DNA from 3 places in the Nonomuraea sp. NPDC050153 genome. Region 3 is predicted to be linked to each of the others. Evidence: riboswitches for the same ligand, from Rfam matches in the RefSeq annotation. Region 3 holds a riboswitch; each other region holds the start of a gene.

Region 1 (5,546 bases), on a different contig from region 3:
CGGCCTCCAGCCAGACCGCGCACCGGGCCAGGGCGTCCCCCAGACCGAGCCGCCCGATCAGCCGGACCATGTTCGGCGCGACCACCACCCCGGCCCCGACCTCGCGCAGCACGGGCGCCTGCTCGTACACGACGGCGTCCACACCGGCCCGGCGCAGGGTGAGCGCCGCCGCCAGCCCACCGAGCCCACCGCCCACGACTGCCACCCGTAAGCCCACGGCACTCCTCCAGCGTCGATCGATCCCAAGCAACATCAGGGCACGGCACCCCCGGGGCTCACCGCGCCCTGAACCAGAAGGTACGACCGCCGATGCGCCCGGCCAAGCTCCGGCCGCCGGCTTCCCGGCTCTCCAAGCCGACGGGGTCCTAGCCGGCGTCCTCGGACGACGGTGGCGGGCCGGCGTTCAGGCCGACGTTCAGGCCGACGTTCAGGGCTGCGTGCAGCCGTTCGTACGTCGGAGCCAGGCGGCGCAGGCCGGCCGCGAGCGCCGGGTCGTCGCCCGACACGAGCGGCCCCTGCAGCCCTCCGACGATGCGGGCCTGCTCCGCGGCGACGGCCGCGCCCGCGTCGAGGCCGAGGGATGACAGACAGGCCGCCAGGTCGTTCAGGCGGCGGGCGCCCACCCGCACCGCGAACGCCTGCCACAACATCCTGATCTCGGGGTCCAGCCCTTCCTCCACCATCCGGGCCGTGCGTTCGGCGGCTTCCGCCTGCCCCAGCGTGCCGGGGGAGACCTCCAGATCCGTCCGACCGGCCAGCCAGGCCGCCCCGGCGGGCAGGGAGCGGCGCAGCGCCTGTTCCGGAGTGACCGGCTCGCGCCGGGTGAACCCGTGCCGCATCCGGAACGGCCGCTTCAGGTAGGTGATCAGCTCCGCTCGCCACGCCTCGACGAACGCGCCGACCCGCAGCGTGGCGTACGGGTAGCCCTCCGGGTCGTGCACGAGCACGGTGTCGTCGTCCACCTCCAGCGCCACCACGTAGTGGTCGGCGCCGACCGCCTTGCCCGACCCGGGCTGGTAGGGCAGAAGTCCGAGCTCCAGCGGCCCGGCCAGCACCGGACCGTTCCGGCAGGCGCGGCGCAGCCGGTCGAGCGCCGCCGCGGCGGTTCCACCGTCCACGTGCTCGCACTCCCAGCCGAGGAGGTCGATCGCGGTGTCGAGCCCGATCTCGGGGTCCCAGCCGAACGGGTCGAACAGCGGAAGGCGCCCGCCGATCAGCTGCATTCCGTACGGGGAGCCCGTCAGGACCTCGATCACGGCCGGAGGCGGCGCCTTGTCGCCGAGGGCCATCGCGAGGGAGTTGGCGTAGCAGTACGGCCCGGAGCCGACGTAGGTGACAGACATGGCCCGAACCGTGCCGCCTGACGCGGTGTCAGAGTCAAGCCCGTCCGCGCCGCTGAGGGGCCTGCCCCCGACGCCCTCGCGTCCGCTCGTGCATCACCACGCGGGCACCGTCCGAGCGATCACCCAGACCCTGAGCAGGGGCGGTACGTGGCGGCTGGAGATCGGGCCGCCCGCCCCGATCCGCCGGGGCGCTGGGACCACCAGTCGCGAGGCGGCGCTGCTCGATGACATCGGGGTCGCCCACCGGAGGGCGGGCCGCCATGACGAAGCGATCACCCACCACCTGCGCGCCCTCGCCCGCGTCGGCGAGGCGGGCAACCGCCTGACCCGCGGGGCGATCCTCACGCACCTGGGGCCGGCCTACCAGCGGGCGGGGCGCTGCTCCGAGGCGATCACCGCGCACACCCGCTCGATTCCCGTCCTGAGGCAGGCCGGTATCCGGGCCTATCCCGGACTCGTCGTCGGGTATCTCGCCGAGGCACACCGCCTGGCCGGAGCCTCGGAGCGGGAGCCGACAGCGGTGAGACGGGCACGCAATGCCGCTCTTACCGTCGGCCATTCGGTGGCGGTCACGGCGAACATGGCCGAGTCGCGCAGCGTGCCCTCCTCGCCCGGCGCCCACGACATGGACCAGGAGCGCAGCACGCCTTCGAAGGGGATGCCGAGCCGTTCGAGCGCGTGGCGGCAGCGGAGGTTGCGGGCGTCGGTCTTGAGGTCGACGCGGGCGACGCCGAGCTTCTCGAACGCGTACGTCATCAGCAGCAGCTTGGCCTCGGCGTTGATCCCGGTGCCCTGCGCGGAGGCGGCCAGCCAGGTGAAACCGATCTCGATCGCCCGCAGGCCGGGCCGATCCGGCCAGGTGCGGGGATCCCACAGCGCGGTGCAACCCACCGCCCTGCCGTCGGCGACCCGGACCTGCCCGAACGGCGTCAGCCCACCGCGTTCGAGCTGCGTTTCCACATAGTCCTTCATCCCCGGCGCGCGGGGCACCAGCGTGAAGCCGTAGGACGAGCGTTCCTCCTCGGCCGCCGCCGCCAGATCCGCCACGTGCCCCATGGCCAGCGGCTCCAGCCGTACCAGATCGCCGGTCAGCACAGGAACATCAAGCAGCACGCTCATCGAGACTCCCTCATCGTTCCTGGCATTGGCACCTTTCCCGCCGGCTTACCGCCGGGGAGGTTGCCGGACCGTCACAGGGCCAGGTCCCTCGAGTCCTCTGGATGATTGACAGGCGGAGATCCTGCCAGGCCGGGCCGAACGCCGTCAAACAGCACTCACGCTCCGCGTCACGCCGAACCCCCGGCCTGCCTGCAGAACACCGCCGGGCCGGTGCAGTGATGCGGCGGCCCTAAACATCAGATGTCTGATAACCTGATAAGTTGGATGGCCTGCCGAGAGGAGCGCGTGCGTGGTGGCAGCAGTAGCCGGGCCCCGGCCTGGGCAGGTGGGGCCGCGGCCGTCGGAGTGTGCGGAGGCCGCACGCGGGCGGACGGCCGGCGGAGAGGCGGCCCGATGACGATCGTCTCCCGTCCGGCCGACACCGGGCACGTGCTGCGGGCCCACGCCGTGGATCTCGTCCGCGACGGTCGTCACCTGCTGGAGGGCATCTCGCTCACCGTCGGTCCCGGGGAGCACTGGGCGCTGCTCGGCGCCAACGGGGCGGGCAAGAGCACCCTGCTCGGACTGCTGGGCGCCGTCACCCACCCGACCCGCGGCGTGGTCGAGGTGCTCGGCCGGACCCTGGGCCGGGTCGACGTCCGCGAGCTGCGTTCGTACCTGGGGCACGTCAACCCGCGTCACACCCCCGACGGGCCGTTGCGGGTCCGCGACGTGGTGCTGACCGGGCTGACGAACACCGCCGCGCTCGTGCCCCGCTGGACGCCCGGCGAGCAGGAGGCCGAGCGGGCGGATCGGCTGATCGCCATGCTCGGGATGGGCCGCAGGGCGCAGGCGGCGTGGCCCACCCTCTCCCAGGGCGAGCGCGGTCGCGCGCTGATCGCCCGTGCCCTCATGCCGCAGCCCCGGCTCCTGCTGCTCGACGAGCCCGCCACGGGGCTCGACCTGGCCGCCCGCGAACAGTTGCTGGCCAGCATCGACGCGCTGCGCACCCGGCACTCGTCGCTGGCGACCGTGCTGGTCACGCACCACCTGGAGGAACTGCCCGCCACCACGACACACTCCATGCTGCTGCGCGACGGACGCTGCCTGGCCGCCGGGCCGGTCGCAGACGTTCTGACGAGTGAGCTGGTCAGCACGTGCTTCGACCACCCGGTACGCATCATCCGCAGCGACGACGGCCGCTGGGCCGCCCGGGCACAGCCCGTCCCCGCCACCATGCCCGACGACCCGCCGGCGCGTGTTCGACGGCACGGTGGACGGCCTCAGGAGGCTCCCAGCGTCGCTGTCCCGCCAGTCCTGTGACGTCGATCGCGGCAAGCGGGCGCGGCCGAGGCGGTTCTGCCGCGCAGGGCACATCCGTCGCTGACAATCCGGTTGACCCTACCTTTACTAGGGGGGTCAGCATAATCGGTTTGCAGCCGGCGGCCTCATAGCTTGGACGCGTCGTATTTCGAATCGCGGTCGATCAGCCAGTCAGTGCGACTTCGCCCGACCGCGGCTGGGCGTGAGGAGGCCGACCATGAGCCAAGCCACACAAAGGACCGTTCGCCCTGGCACCGCCGATCCGGATTTCGCCCCGCGCGCGCCGGACATGGTGGGCCCGGCCGATCCCCGCTATCGCTGGCTGGTGTCGAGGGGCTACAACCAGCGATTCCAGTGCGCGCCCGAACACGTGCGACCGGCCGCCTCCACTGAGGACGTACTGGGGGCCGTCGACCAAGCGGTGCGGACAGGTCGGCGGATCGCGGTCCGCAGTGGCGGTCACGGCTTCGAGAACCTGGTGGATGATCCGTCCGTGCAAACGCTCATCGACCTGTCATCGATGAACGCGGTCCAGTACGACTGGCGCCGCGGCGCCTTCATGGTCGAGGCGGGCACCACGCTGGGTGAGGCGTACCGGAAGCTGTTCCTGGGCTGGGGTGTCACCATCCCCGGCGGAACCTGTCCCGACGTGGGGATTGGCGGACACGTCTGCGGCGGCGGATACGGAGCCCTGTGCCGACTGCACGGCCTGATCGTCGACCACCTGTACGCGGTGGAAGTGGTCGTGGTGGGACCCTCGGGAAGGGCCACGAGGGTGGTGGCGACCCGGGAACCGTCGGATCCGAACCGGGAGCTGTGGTGGGCTCACACGGGAGGCGGCGGCGGCAACTTCGGGATCGTCACCCGGTACTGGTTCCGGTCCCCGGACGCTCATGGCGGCGAGCCCGCCACCTTGCTGCCCCGGCCTCCTTCCACGGTCTTGCACTACTCCTTGGAGTGGCCCTGGCCGGAGCTCGACCAGGAGGCGTTCGTCCGGCTGGTCCGGAACTTCGGAGAATGGGGCGAGCGGAACTCGGCGCCCGGCTCACCCGGGGCCGCCTTGTACGGCGAATTGTCCCTGCCCAGCCGGCCCAGCGAGACCATCACCCTGTCCGGGCAGGTGGCCACCGACACCGGCGCGCAGGCTCTGCTGGACGACCTGGTGAAGGCGCTCGGGCAGGGCGTCCCCGTACAGCCCGCCCGCCAGTCGTCCACCCTTCCGTGGCTCGCCGCCACGCAGGCCTTCGCCTACGAGTCGGGTCCCTCCGACCTCCGCTTCAAGATCAAGTCGGGGTATCGGCGGCGGCGCCTCACCGACCGGCAGATCGCCACCGCCTATCGGCATCTGACCCGATCCGACTACAACTACCCGTACGCGAATCTCTTCATCAACACCTATGGAGGACGGGTCAACGCCGTTGCGCCGACCGCGACCGCCGTGCCCCATCGCGACTCGGTCTTCCTGGTCGGCTACCTCGTCGGCTGGCAGGGCACGGCCGAAGACACCCGGCACCTGGGCTGGATCAGGAACCTGTACCAAGACATCTACGCCGACAGCGGCGGGGTTCCGGCCGGCGACGCGGATGACGGCAGCTTCATCAACTACGCGGACAGGGATCTGGCCGACCCCCGGTGGAACGCCTCGGGCACTCCCTGGCACACGCTGTACTACAAGGACACCTACCAGCGGCTCCAACAGATCAAGCGCCGTTGGGACCCGCACAATGTCTTCCGCCACGCCTTGTCCGTCCGCCCCAACTGACCTCTCGCGAGAGCCGGCGT
Region 2 (5,546 bases), on a different contig from region 3:
TGTGCGACTCGACGTCGGGCTCGACGGCGCGCTCCCACAGCGCGTCGCCGTCGACGCCGAGGCTGTGCACGCCGATGCGGGTGGTCCTGCCCTCATGGGTGACGCTGCGCCCCACGCGGTCGACCTCCGCGCCGAGCAGCGCCTCGCAGCAGTCCATGAACGCCAGCGCCCACCTGTCGGCCAGGAACCCGGCGTGATCGGCGCCCAGGATGCCTTCCAGGACCTCGCCGACCACCTCGTCGGGCAGCAGCGAGAAGTATTCGGGCGGCGCCCACGGGGTGTGGCTGAAGTGCGCGATGCGCAGGTCCGGCCGCTCGGCGCGGAGCATGGCCGGGGTCAGCGTCAGGTGGTAGTCCTGCACCATGACGCGGGCGCCGTGGCCGGCCTCCTCGGCCAGCGCCAGCGCGAACGCGCCGTTGTAGTCGCGGTAGGACTCCCACTCGCGCTCGAACCTCGTGCCGAAGTTCGGCGAGTTGGGGATGTCGTAGAGCAGGTGGTTGACGAACCACAGGGTGGAGTTGGCCACGGCGTTGTAGGCGCGGTGGAAGGTCGCGGGCGGGATGTCGAGCATGCGCAGCGGGCCCGTGTCGTATCCGGCGTGGTCGATCCGGCCGCCGGGCACCAGGCGCACGGCGCTGCGGTCGCCGTCGGACAGCGCCGCGCACACCCACAGCACGCGGTCCTTCCTGGCCACCTCGGACAGCGCCGAGACCAGGCCGCCGCCACCGCGTTTCATGGTCAGCTCACCGTCGTCCGAGACGGTAAAAGAAACGGGTCCTCTGTTGGAGGCCACCAGGACGCTGTTCATCTACGCTCCCTTCGCCCATAGGATCCCAGCTATGGCGCTAGATGAGCTAACCGAGGAACTCGCCCGCTCGGCCGCCGGAGGAGATCATCGCGCACTTGGCGAGCTCCTGGCGCGGATCGAGCCCGATGTGATGCGGCACTGCGCCCGGATCCTCCCCTATCACCAGGACGCCGAGGAAGCCTCCCAGGACACGTTGCTGGCCGTGGCGCGCAACATCGGCCGGTTCGAGGGCCGGGCGCGGTTCAGCACGTGGCTGCACATCGTGACGGCCAACTGCGCGCGCACCACGTACAGGTCGCTCAAACGGCGGGCGGCCGAGCAGACCTCCGACGAGTTGCCCACGCAGAAGCCCGACGTGGCGCGGGTGAGCGTGATCGCGGGCTCGCGGCTCGACCTGCTCGACGCGATGGAGGCGCTGGAGGCCGACAAGCCCGACCTGGCGCAGGCGCTGGTGCTGCGCGACATCGTCCAGCTCGACTACAACGAGGTGGCCGAGCAGCTCGGCATCCCGCTCGGCACCGCCAAGTCGCGCATCCATCAGGCCCGCAAATACGTGCAGGGAGTGCTGGGTGATGATTATCGCTGAGACGCCGCGTCCCGCATCCTGAGACAGGTGGCCATCCCGGCCTCATGGGCGGGTAGAGTCCATTTCAACAACTGCATATTGCTCATCCAGAGGGGTGGAGGGACCGGCCCTGCGAAGCCCCGGCAACCCTCCCGGCTTGAGACTCGCGACCTGGCGAGGCCGACCGGGACAAGGTGCCAATTCCGGTCTGCGGTCAAGGTGGCCGCGGGCGAAGATGAGGGAAGGCCTCGCTTCATGTCGCTCGACTTTGGTCCTGCTGTCGGTCTGTCCTGCCGTGAGTGCGGCACGCGTTACCCGCTCGGTCCGAGCTTCGCGTGTCTGGAGTGTTTCGGGCCGCTCGAAGCGGCCTATTCCTTCGGCGAGGTGACCCGTGCCGACATCGAGTCGGGTCCCGCCAACATCTGGCGTTACCGGTCGTTGCTCCCGGTGCCGGTTGACGTCGCCAGTAAGCCCAATATGAACCCCGGTTGGACCAAACTGGTCAAGGCCGGAAACCTCGGGCGCGCGCTGGGCCTCAAGTCTCTGTACGTGAAGGACGACTCGGGCAACCCCACCCATTCCTTCAAGGACCGGGTCGTCGCCATCGCCGTCGAGGCGGCGCGTAACTTCGGCTTCCACACCCTTTCCTGCTCCTCCACGGGCAACCTCGCGGGCGCGGTCACCGCGGCGGCGGCGCGCGCCGGGCTCGAGGCGTGCGTGTTCATCCCCGCCAACCTCGAAGCTGCCAAGATCGCCATGGCTCGCGTGTTCGGCGGCAAGCTGATCGGGATCGACGGCACCTATGACGAGGTCAACCGGTTCTGCTCCGAGCTGATCGGCGACCCGCTGGGCGACAAGTGGGGGTTCGTCAACGTCAACCTGCGGCCCTACTACGCCGAGGGCTCCAAGACGCTCGCGTACGAGATCGCCGAGCAGCTCGGGTGGCGGTTGCCCGAGCAGATCGTCATCCCCATCGCCTCCGGCTCGCAGCTCACGAAGATCGACAAGGGCTTCCGCGAGCTGGTGAAGCTGGGGCTGGTCGAGGACACGCCGTACAAGGTCTTCGGGGCGCAGGCGGCCGGGTGCTCGCCGGTCTCCACCGCGTACAAGGCGGGGCACGACGTCGTACAGCCGGTCAAGCCCGACACCATCGCCAAGTCGCTGGCCATCGGCAACCCGGCCGACGGGCCGTACGTGCTCGACATCGCCCGGCGCACCGGCGGGGCCGTCGAGGACGTCACGGACGCCGAGATCGTGGCCGCGATCAAGCTCCTGGCCTCGACGGAGGGCGTCTTCGCCGAGACCGCGGGCGGGGTGACCGTGGGCGTGCTGAAGAAGCTCGTTGAGAGCGGGCGGCTCGACCCCGAGGCCGAGACCGTGGTCCTCAACACCGGCGACGGCCTCAAGACGCTCGACGCGATCAGCGACGACGCCCAGCCCACGGCCGTGATCCGGCCCTCCCTCGACGCGTTCCGCGCGGCTGTCTGACAACCAGGAAAGGCAAGTTAAACCATGAGCGTTTCGGTGCGGATTCCCACCATTCTGCGCACCTACACCGGGGGCAACGCCGAAGTCAGTGGCGAGGGCGCGACTCTTCGTGACGTCCTCACCCAGCTCGACTCCGACTACCCGGGGATCGGCGCGAGAATTCTGGATGAATCGGGCAAGATTCGTCGTTTTGTCAACGTTTACGTTGGGGAAGAGGACGTCCGTTTCGCCGACGGGCTGGACACTCCGGCACCTGAGGGCACTCAGATCTCAATCATCCCGGCCGTAGCCGGCGGCTGAGTGCCATAGATCACACCTGAGAAGGCGCCCCTAGTGGGCGCCTTCTCCATTTCCAGGCCAAATGAAACGTTGAACCGCCTTCGATGCGAAGAAATGCGTCGTTTGCAGATTGACTCTGTTGCCAAACCCCGTGCCACAGGTATGGTCGAGGGCGATCGTCTGGCTGATTTTCCGTTAAGTCGGGCGATAACGGGTCTCGCGGAGGAATGGGTGAGATCTGAAAGTCCAGTAAGAGGAGTCGGAAGTGGCGCAGGGCACCGTCAAGTGGTTCAACGCGGACAAGGGCTACGGCTTCATCGCGGTAGACGGTGGTAAGGATGTATTCGTCCATTACTCAGCGATCATGATGGACGGGTACCGATCTCTCGAACAGGGGCAGCGCGTCGAGTTCGAGATCACGCAGGGCCAGAAGGGACCTCAAGCGGAGTCCGTCCGCGCGGTCTGATACACCCCCCTGGTATGCACCGGCGGGGATCGCACGGCAACGCAGTCCGGGCGAACCCGCCACCTTTCTCTCGTCGACTCGATCACGGCGAGCCGCGTTGAGGCGGCTCGTCGTGGGTACGGATCCCGCTACCTGCGGTGGCCTGGACGCGGCTCTTCGCAGGTACGGGGTCCCGCCGCCACCGCCGACGGACGGCCGGGCACGGCCCGCCACGCAAGCCGATACGGGGAGGAAAGCCCCGGTAGGAGGCTTCTCGCTTGCACTCGGCAGGGTAGAGTGCTAAACAGTTCGTTGGCACTCTGTGCAGCAGAGTGCCAATACTCGGATCGGGACGATGGGGTCTGCCGCAGGAGATGCTGACCCATGCCGTCGCGGGCGTCGGCTCGGTCCACGACAAGCCACCCTGCATCTGGGAGGTCTAGCCTTATGGCAGCCAAGATGATCGCGTTTGACGAGGACGCCCGGCGCGGTCTCGAGCGCGGTATGAACCAGCTCGCCGACGCCGTCAAGGTGACCTTGGGGCCCAAGGGCCGTAACGTCGTGCTGGAGAAGAAGTGGGGCGCCCCCACGATCACCAACGACGGTGTCTCCATCGCCAAGGAGATCGAGCTCGAGGACCCGTGGGAGAAGATCGGCGCCGAGCTGGTCAAGGAAGTCGCCAAGAAGACGGACGACGTCGCCGGCGACGGCACCACGACCGCCACCGTGCTCGCCCAGGCGCTGGTGCGCGAGGGTCTGCGTAACGTCGCCGCGGGCGCCAACCCGATGGGCCTGAAGAAGGGCATCGAGGCCGCGGTCGAGCGCGTCAGCGAGGAGCTCTCCAAGCTGGCCAAGGACGTGGAGACCAAGGAGCAGATCGCCTCCACCGCCTCCATCTCCGCCGCCGACCCCGAGATCGGCTCGCTCATCGCCGAGGCGATGGACAAGGTCGGCAAGGAAGGCGTCATCACCGTCGAGGAGAGCAACACCTTCGGCCTGGAGCTTGAGCTCACCGAGGGCATGCGCTTCGACAAGGGCATGACGTCGATGTACTTCGTCACCGACTCGGACCGCATGGAGGCCGTGCTCGAGGACCCGTACATCCTGATCGTCAACAGCAAGGTCTCCGCCAACAAGGACCTGCTGCCGCTGCTCGACAAGGTCGTTCAGTCCGGCAAGCCGCTGTTGATCATCGCCGAGGACATCGAGGGCGAGGCCCTGGCGACCCTGGTCGTCAACAAGATCCGCGGCCTGTTCCGCTCCGTGGCCGTCAAGGCCCCGGGCTTCGGCGACCGCCGCAAGGCGATGCTCAACGACATCGCCATCCTGACCGGTGGCCAGGTCGTCGCCGAGGAGGTCGGTCTCAAGCTCGAGAACGCCACCCTCGACCTGCTCGGCCGCGCCCGCAAGGTCGTGGTGACCAAGGACGAGACGACGATCGTCGACGGCGCCGGTGACGCCGAGCAGATCTCCGGCCGGGTCAACGAGATCCGCGCCGAGATCGACCGCACCGACTCCGACTACGACCGCGAGAAGCTCCAGGAGCGTCTGGCCAAGCTGGCCGGCGGCGTGGCCGTCATCAAGGCGGGCGCGGCGACCGAGGTCGAGCTGAAGGAGCGCAAGCACCGCATCGAGGACGCCGTGCGCAACGCCAAGGCGGCCGTCGAGGAGGGCATCGTGCCCGGCGGTGGTGTGGCGCTGCTGCAGGCCGGTGCCAAGGCGTTCGACAAGCTGGAGCTGTCGGGCGACGAGGCGACGGGCGCGGCGATCGTGCGCAAGGCGCTGGAGGAGCCGCTGAAGCAGATCGCGGTCAACGCCGGCCTTGAGGGCGGCGTCGTGGTGGAGCGGGTTCGCAACCTCACCCCGGGTGAGGGCCTGAACGCCGCTTCCGGCGAGTACGTCAACATGTTCGAGGCGGGCATCCTCGACCCGGCCAAGGTGACGCGCTCGGCGCTGCAGAA
Region 3 (5,546 bases):
GCTGGCCGCCATGAGCAGCGTGGACACCGCGGCCATCGACGGGTCGAGCTGGTACTGCACGGCCGAGAAGATGCGCAGCGGCACCGTCGTGGTGTTGGCGCCCGCCACCAGGGCCGTGACGGCGACCTCGCCCAGCGACGTGACCGCGGCGAGGATCGCGCCGGCGAGGATGCCGGGCCGCAGCAGCGGCAGCGTCACCGTGAGGAACACCCGGACCCGCCCCGCGCCCAGGCTCAGGGCGGCCCGCTCCAGCGCCGGGTCGAGCTGCGCCGCGCTCACCATGACCGCCCGCACCACGAACGGCAGCGCCACCAGCGAATGCGCCAGCCACAGCCCGGTCACCGAATTGATGAGCCCGACGCCGTGGAAGTAGTAGAGCAGGCCGAGCGAGACGATGATCTCCGGGACCATCAGCGGGGACAGCGCGAATCCCCGCAGCAGCCGCCGCCCGGGGAACGACCCCTGCGTCAGCCCGTACGCCGCCAGGGTCCCGATGACCACGGTCGTCGGGACCACCAGGAGCACCAGCAGGCCGCTCAGCCGGAACGAGACCTGCCAGTCGGGCGAGCCGAGCACCTCGGCGTACCAGCGCAGCGACAGCCCCGACGGCGGGAACGCCATCGAGCCCGCCCGGTTGAACGAGCTCACCACCAGCACGACCAGCGGCGCGATCAGGAACAGGAACACCAGCGCCGCCAGGCCCGCGGCCACCAGCCGCACGATCCTGTCGTAGCCCCGCTCACCCATGAAGGCGCCTCTCCCAGATCCGGAACACGCTCGCCAGCAGCCCCGTGGACACGACGGTCAGCGCGAGCAGCGCGAAGCTCAGCGCCGCCGCCACCGGGTAGTCGAACACCGTCGTCACCTGGTCGTAGACCCGGATGCCGGTCAGCGGCTGGGTCACCCCGCCGACCAGGAGCGGCGTGATGTAGATGCCCATGGCCAGCGCGAAGACGATGAGGGCGCCGGTGACCGCGCCGGGCAGGCTGAGCGGGACCGTGACCCGCAGGAACGTCCTGATCGGCCCGGCCCCGAGCGTCTGCGAGGCCCGGTGCAGGTCGCGGTCCAGGCCGCCGAGCGCCGTCGTGAGCGGGATGATCGCGAACGGCAGCAGCACGTGCGTCACCGCGACCACGACGGCCGGGTAGCTGGTCAGCAGCTGGGCGGGCTGGTCCCGCAGCCCGGACGCGACGAGCGCCCGGTTGACGAGCCCGTTGCCGGACAGCAGCACGACCCAGCCGTAGGTGCGTACGACCACGCTGGTCAGCAGCGGCGAGATCACGATGACGAACAGCAGGGTCCGCGGCACGCCGGGGCGCCGCCGGGCCAGGAAGTACGCGGCCGGATACGCCAGCGCCACGCACAGCACCGCCACCAGGAGCGCGGTGGCCAGGGTCCGGAGCAGGGAGCCGTAGAAGTACGGGTCGGTGAACACCCGGGCGTACTGCTCGAAGGTGAATCCGGGCAGCGCCGCGTTGAAGGCGTCGACGGGGCTGAAGCTGAGCCGCAGCAGCCGTACGAGGGGGACCAGGAACAGGGCGGCCAGGAAGGCGACGAGCGGCAGGACGTATGGCAGGGCGTACGGCAGGCCCGCCCACCGGCGGGTCATCGCGCCTCCGTTTCCAGGAGGATGACGTCGGCGGGATCCCAGCTCGCGAACACGGACGTGCCCGCGCCGGGCGGGTCGCCGGCGCCCGCGCCGGTGTCGGCGACCTGGACGCTCAGGGTGCGCCCGCCGGCCAGCCGCACCTCCACGTGCCACGCGTCCCCGGCGAAAGCCCGATAGCCCACCGTCCCGGCCACCCCACCCGCGCCCGCATCGTCCGGGCCCGGGATGGTCAGGTGGATGCGTTCGGGGCGGACGGCGACGACGGCGCGGTCGCCCGGCCGCAGCGGCAGCGGGCCGCACCCGACGACGAGCCCGCCGGCGTCCAGCGCGCCCGAGGCGGTCACCGTGCCCTCCAGGACGTTCGCCGCGCCGATGAACTGCGCGACGAACCGGCTGGCCGGCCGCCGGTAGACCTCGTCAGGGGTGCCGAGCTGCTCGACCCGGCCGCCGTGCATGACGGCCACCCGGTCGGACAGCGCGAGCGCCTCCTCCTGATCGTGCGTGACGAAGACCATGGTGGTGCCGATGCGCCGCTGGAGGGCGCGCAGCTCCACCCGCATCTCCCTGCGCAGCTTGGCGTCCAGGTTGGACAGCGGCTCGTCCAGGAGCAGCACGGCGGGCCGGATGGCCAGGGCGCGGGCGAGGGCGACCCGCTGCTGCTGCCCGCCGGACAGCTGTCCGGGCCGCCGCCCGGCGTACCCCTCCAGGCCGACCAGGCTCAGCGCCTCCCGCACGCGCTCGTCCCGCGTGCGCCGGTCGAGCCGGCGGACGCGCAGCCCGTACGCCACGTTGGCGGCCACAGTCATGTGCGGGAAGAGCGCGTAGTTCTGGAACACCATGCCCAGGCCCCGCCGGTACGGGGGCCGCCCGGTCACGTCGGAGCCGTCGATCACGATCCGCCCGGCCGTGGGCCGGACGAAGCCCGCGACGCAGTTGAGCAGCGTCGTCTTGCCGCAGCCGCTGGGCCCGAGAATCGACAGGAACTCGCCCTTGCGGATCGACAGCCGGTCCACGTCGAGCACGCGCGCGCCGTCGTACCCGGCGGCGAGCCCGTCGATCTCGACGTGCCCGCCGCCTTCTTCCGCGGTCAGCCGAAGATCTGGTTCCACCGCTGCTGCCATTCGTTCAGCTTGGGGGTGGCGACCGCGTAGTCCACCCAGATGAACTTCTTGAAGACGTCGGGACCGTGCTTCACCTTCTGCTCGAACGGCTCGCTGTAGGAGATCGAGTCGTTGCCCGCGGCGTACCAGGTGCCCTCGGCGAACGGCTTCTGGTTCCGCGCGGCGGTCAGGTAGTCGAGGAACTTGTTCGCCAGGTCGCTCCGCTGCGTCCCGCCGGCGATGAAGTACGAGGTCAGCGCGCCCACGGGGCCGGACTTGGGGTAGGTGAAGCCGATCGGGGAGCCCGCCTGGGCCATGGCGAAGGCGCGGCCGTCCCAGAAGGGCATGATCCAGGCGTCGCCGTTCTCGATGACGGTGGCGGCGTTGCCCGCGTTGGCGGGGAAGGAGGACACGCAGCCCTTCAGCGTCGCGAGCTTGTCGAACGCCTTGTCCACGGCGGCCGGATCGGACAGCTTGCCGCCCTGGGAGGTGACCAGGGCGGAGAAGAACTCCAGGCCGGGGTTGTAGGTGAGCGGCGGCAGGGCGACGTGGCCGCAGTACTGCTTGTCGAAGATGTCCGCCCAGTCCGCGGGCGGCGTCTTGATCTTGTCGGTGCGGTAGAGGAGGCCGGTGGAGCCGGTGGTCAGCGGCACTCCGTACTGCTTGCCGTCGTACGCGGACTTGCCGGCGAGCACCGGGTCCAGCTCCTTGAAGTGCGCCAGCTTGTCGGTGGCCAGCGGCTGGAGCAGCCCGGCTGAGGCCGCGGGCAGCGACGCGTCCGGCGTGAAGGCGATGACGTCGAACGGTGGGTTCTTGCCGCCGGCCGCGCGCAGCTTGGTGAGCCATTCGGCGTTCGCGCCGTAGACGAGGTTCACCTTGGCGCCGGTGTCGCGTTCGAACGGCTCCACGAACGACTTCTTGAACAACTCTCCCCACGCTCCCGCGAACGCGGTCACCGTGAGCTCCTGCTTCGCTCCGCCCGAGGAGCCGCCGGTGCCGGAGGAACCGCCCGAGGAGCCGGCCGTGTCGACGCCGCCGCAGGCCGTGACCGCCAGCGCGAGCACCATGCCCAGTCCCGCGAGGCGAGTGAATCCGCCCTTCATCTTTCCCTTCCCATTTCGAGCAGCCGGCCAAGGGCGCATGGCAGCACGACTCGACATCCGCGCTTGCCGCCAGGAGCACCGTTCAGCTCGACGACCATGTCATCACCCGGGGCACCCCGCCGCGGTGGGAGGGTTGCCGTCCAGCAAGCCGGGGCTTCGCACTGGACTCGTGACATAAGCGACTATATCAGTAGGATTTACATAGATATGGCGCAGGGCGATGTTTAGTGGCCTTTGTCTCTTTTGTTCCGGTCTTCCTGGGGGTCGCGCGTCAGCGCGCGGTCGCGTCGGCGGGCTCCATGAAGACCACCGGGACCTGGTTGTCCTCGACCACGCGGCCCAGCAGCCGCCCGAGCGCGTCGCGCTCGCCGGGCTCCAGGCCCGAGGGGAGCTCGTCGATCCGCGCGCACGTCGCGGTGTAGAAGGCGTCGGCCAGCTCGGCGCCCCGCTCGGTGAGCGCCACGCGGACGGCGCGCCCGTCATGCGGGTCCGGCTCCCGCCGCACCAGGCCACGCTGGGCGCTGCGGTCGACCAGCTCGGTGAGGCTGGACTTGGCCAGGTGCAGGATCCCGCCCAGCTCCCGCATCCCGTACGGCTGCGCCATCAGCACGCACAGCAGCTGCCCCTGCTGCGCGGTGATCCCGTATTCGCGAGCCGACTCCGCGTAGACGGCGTTCACCAGGAAGGAGGCGCGCACCAGCCCGGCGACGACCCCCATGTGCCCATCCGCTGCCTTGGCCATGCCGCCGACCCTCTGATTGATTCGGAAAGCGAACGATCAGTCTAGCAATCCCGCGGCGCAGGGTGTCAGTCGTTGATCAGGGCGTTGATCAGGGCGTCGCCGAGGGCGATGCGCGCGTAGCATCCGATCATGGATCGGCCACCCCCGGCCAAGGCCGCATGACCAGCCGCCGGCGACCATCCTGGACTCACTCGGCGCGCCGTCCGACACGCAGGACGCTCAGATAACGGCGTGACGCCCGGTCGCCCATCCGCGTGCGGATGCGCTCGGCGACGGCGTCGAGCAGGGGCTCACGGACATCGCGGTCGAGCCTGCGATACAGCGACGTCGAACGAAGGTGATCGGCGAAGCCGTCCCCGTCGAACCATTGAACGGTCGGGTGCCAGCGCACGATCGTCGGGCCGAACAAGCCGCCGGGATCGTCGACCAGACCCCAGCCCACGTCGGTGGTGCGCACGTCGTCCTCCAGCGGCGGATGACCCCAACCAGGATTCCCGGGGCAGAAACGCTCGTGGAGATCGGCGGTCTCGGCGTACACCTCGGGCTCTCCCAGCCGGCGGACGACGACGTTGCCGAGCAGTGCCATCCAGCCTCCGGGACGGAGCACGTCGTGCGCCCGCCGCCAGCCGATCGACGGGTCGACCCAGTGCCACGAGGACGCGGCCACGAGGACGTCGAAGCGTCTGCCGCGGTCGTCCCACTCCTCAAACGTCGATCTCTCGACTGTGACGTTGCGGAAGCCGGCGAGCCGCCGGCGCGCGAGTGCGGCCATCTCCTCGCCCGGCTCGACCGCGGTCACCGAACATCCGAGCGCCGCCAGCGAGCGCGTCGCCTGACCGGTACCGCAGCCCACCTCCAGCACCGACGACCTTTCGTCCATCCCGGTGATGCCGCCAAGGTCCGCGAACAACTCGTCGGGGTATCCCGGCCGGACCCGGTCGTAGAGCTCCGGCACCTCGTTGAACACCCGACCGAGGTCACGTCGCTCCGGG

The links. Region 3 has a riboswitch for S-adenosylmethionine ahead of ACIBQ1_RS20975 (PotD/PotF family extracellular solute-binding protein). Riboswitches for the same ligand answer to the same signal wherever they lie in the genome.
Region 1: linked by a shared signal. The riboswitch ahead of ACIBQ1_RS40665 (GNAT family N-acetyltransferase) and the one ahead of ACIBQ1_RS20975 (PotD/PotF family extracellular solute-binding protein) in region 3 are both predicted to bind S-adenosylmethionine.
Region 2: linked by a shared signal. The riboswitch ahead of thrC (threonine synthase) and the one ahead of ACIBQ1_RS20975 (PotD/PotF family extracellular solute-binding protein) in region 3 are both predicted to bind S-adenosylmethionine.

Annotation. Positions count from the first base shown of each region.
Region 1 covers NZ_JBITJQ010000023.1:118,422-123,967, forward strand. Annotated here, with positions in the region: gene ACIBQ1_RS40650 (FAD-dependent monooxygenase) at 1-217, opposite strand, end outside; gene ACIBQ1_RS40655 (hypothetical protein) at 366-1,343, opposite strand; partial or broken gene ACIBQ1_RS40660 (tetratricopeptide repeat protein) at 1,342-1,761, shown strand; gene ACIBQ1_RS40665 (GNAT family N-acetyltransferase) at 1,788-2,462, opposite strand; SAM riboswitch class I at 2,470-2,570, opposite strand; gene ACIBQ1_RS40670 (ABC transporter ATP-binding protein) at 2,856-3,764, shown strand; gene ACIBQ1_RS40675 (FAD-binding oxidoreductase) at 3,982-5,526, shown strand.
Region 2 covers NZ_JBITJQ010000040.1:28,562-34,107, forward strand. Annotated here, with positions in the region: gene ACIBQ1_RS52875 (trehalose-6-phosphate synthase) at 1-808, opposite strand, end outside; gene ACIBQ1_RS52880 (RNA polymerase sigma factor) at 840-1,394, shown strand; SAM riboswitch class I at 1,474-1,615, shown strand; gene thrC (threonine synthase) at 1,629-2,861, shown strand; gene ACIBQ1_RS52890 (MoaD/ThiS family protein) at 2,886-3,161, shown strand; gene ACIBQ1_RS52895 (cold-shock protein) at 3,406-3,606, shown strand; gene groL (chaperonin GroEL) at 4,033-5,546, shown strand, end outside.
Region 3 covers NZ_JBITJQ010000007.1:369,477-375,022, forward strand. Annotated here, with positions in the region: gene ACIBQ1_RS20960 (ABC transporter permease) at 1-747, opposite strand, end outside; gene ACIBQ1_RS20965 (ABC transporter permease) at 740-1,609, opposite strand; gene ACIBQ1_RS20970 (ABC transporter ATP-binding protein) at 1,606-2,718, opposite strand; gene ACIBQ1_RS20975 (PotD/PotF family extracellular solute-binding protein) at 2,697-3,812, opposite strand; SAM riboswitch class IV at 3,867-3,987, opposite strand; gene ACIBQ1_RS20980 (MarR family winged helix-turn-helix transcriptional regulator) at 4,084-4,554, opposite strand; gene ACIBQ1_RS20985 (class I SAM-dependent methyltransferase) at 4,742-5,546, opposite strand, start outside.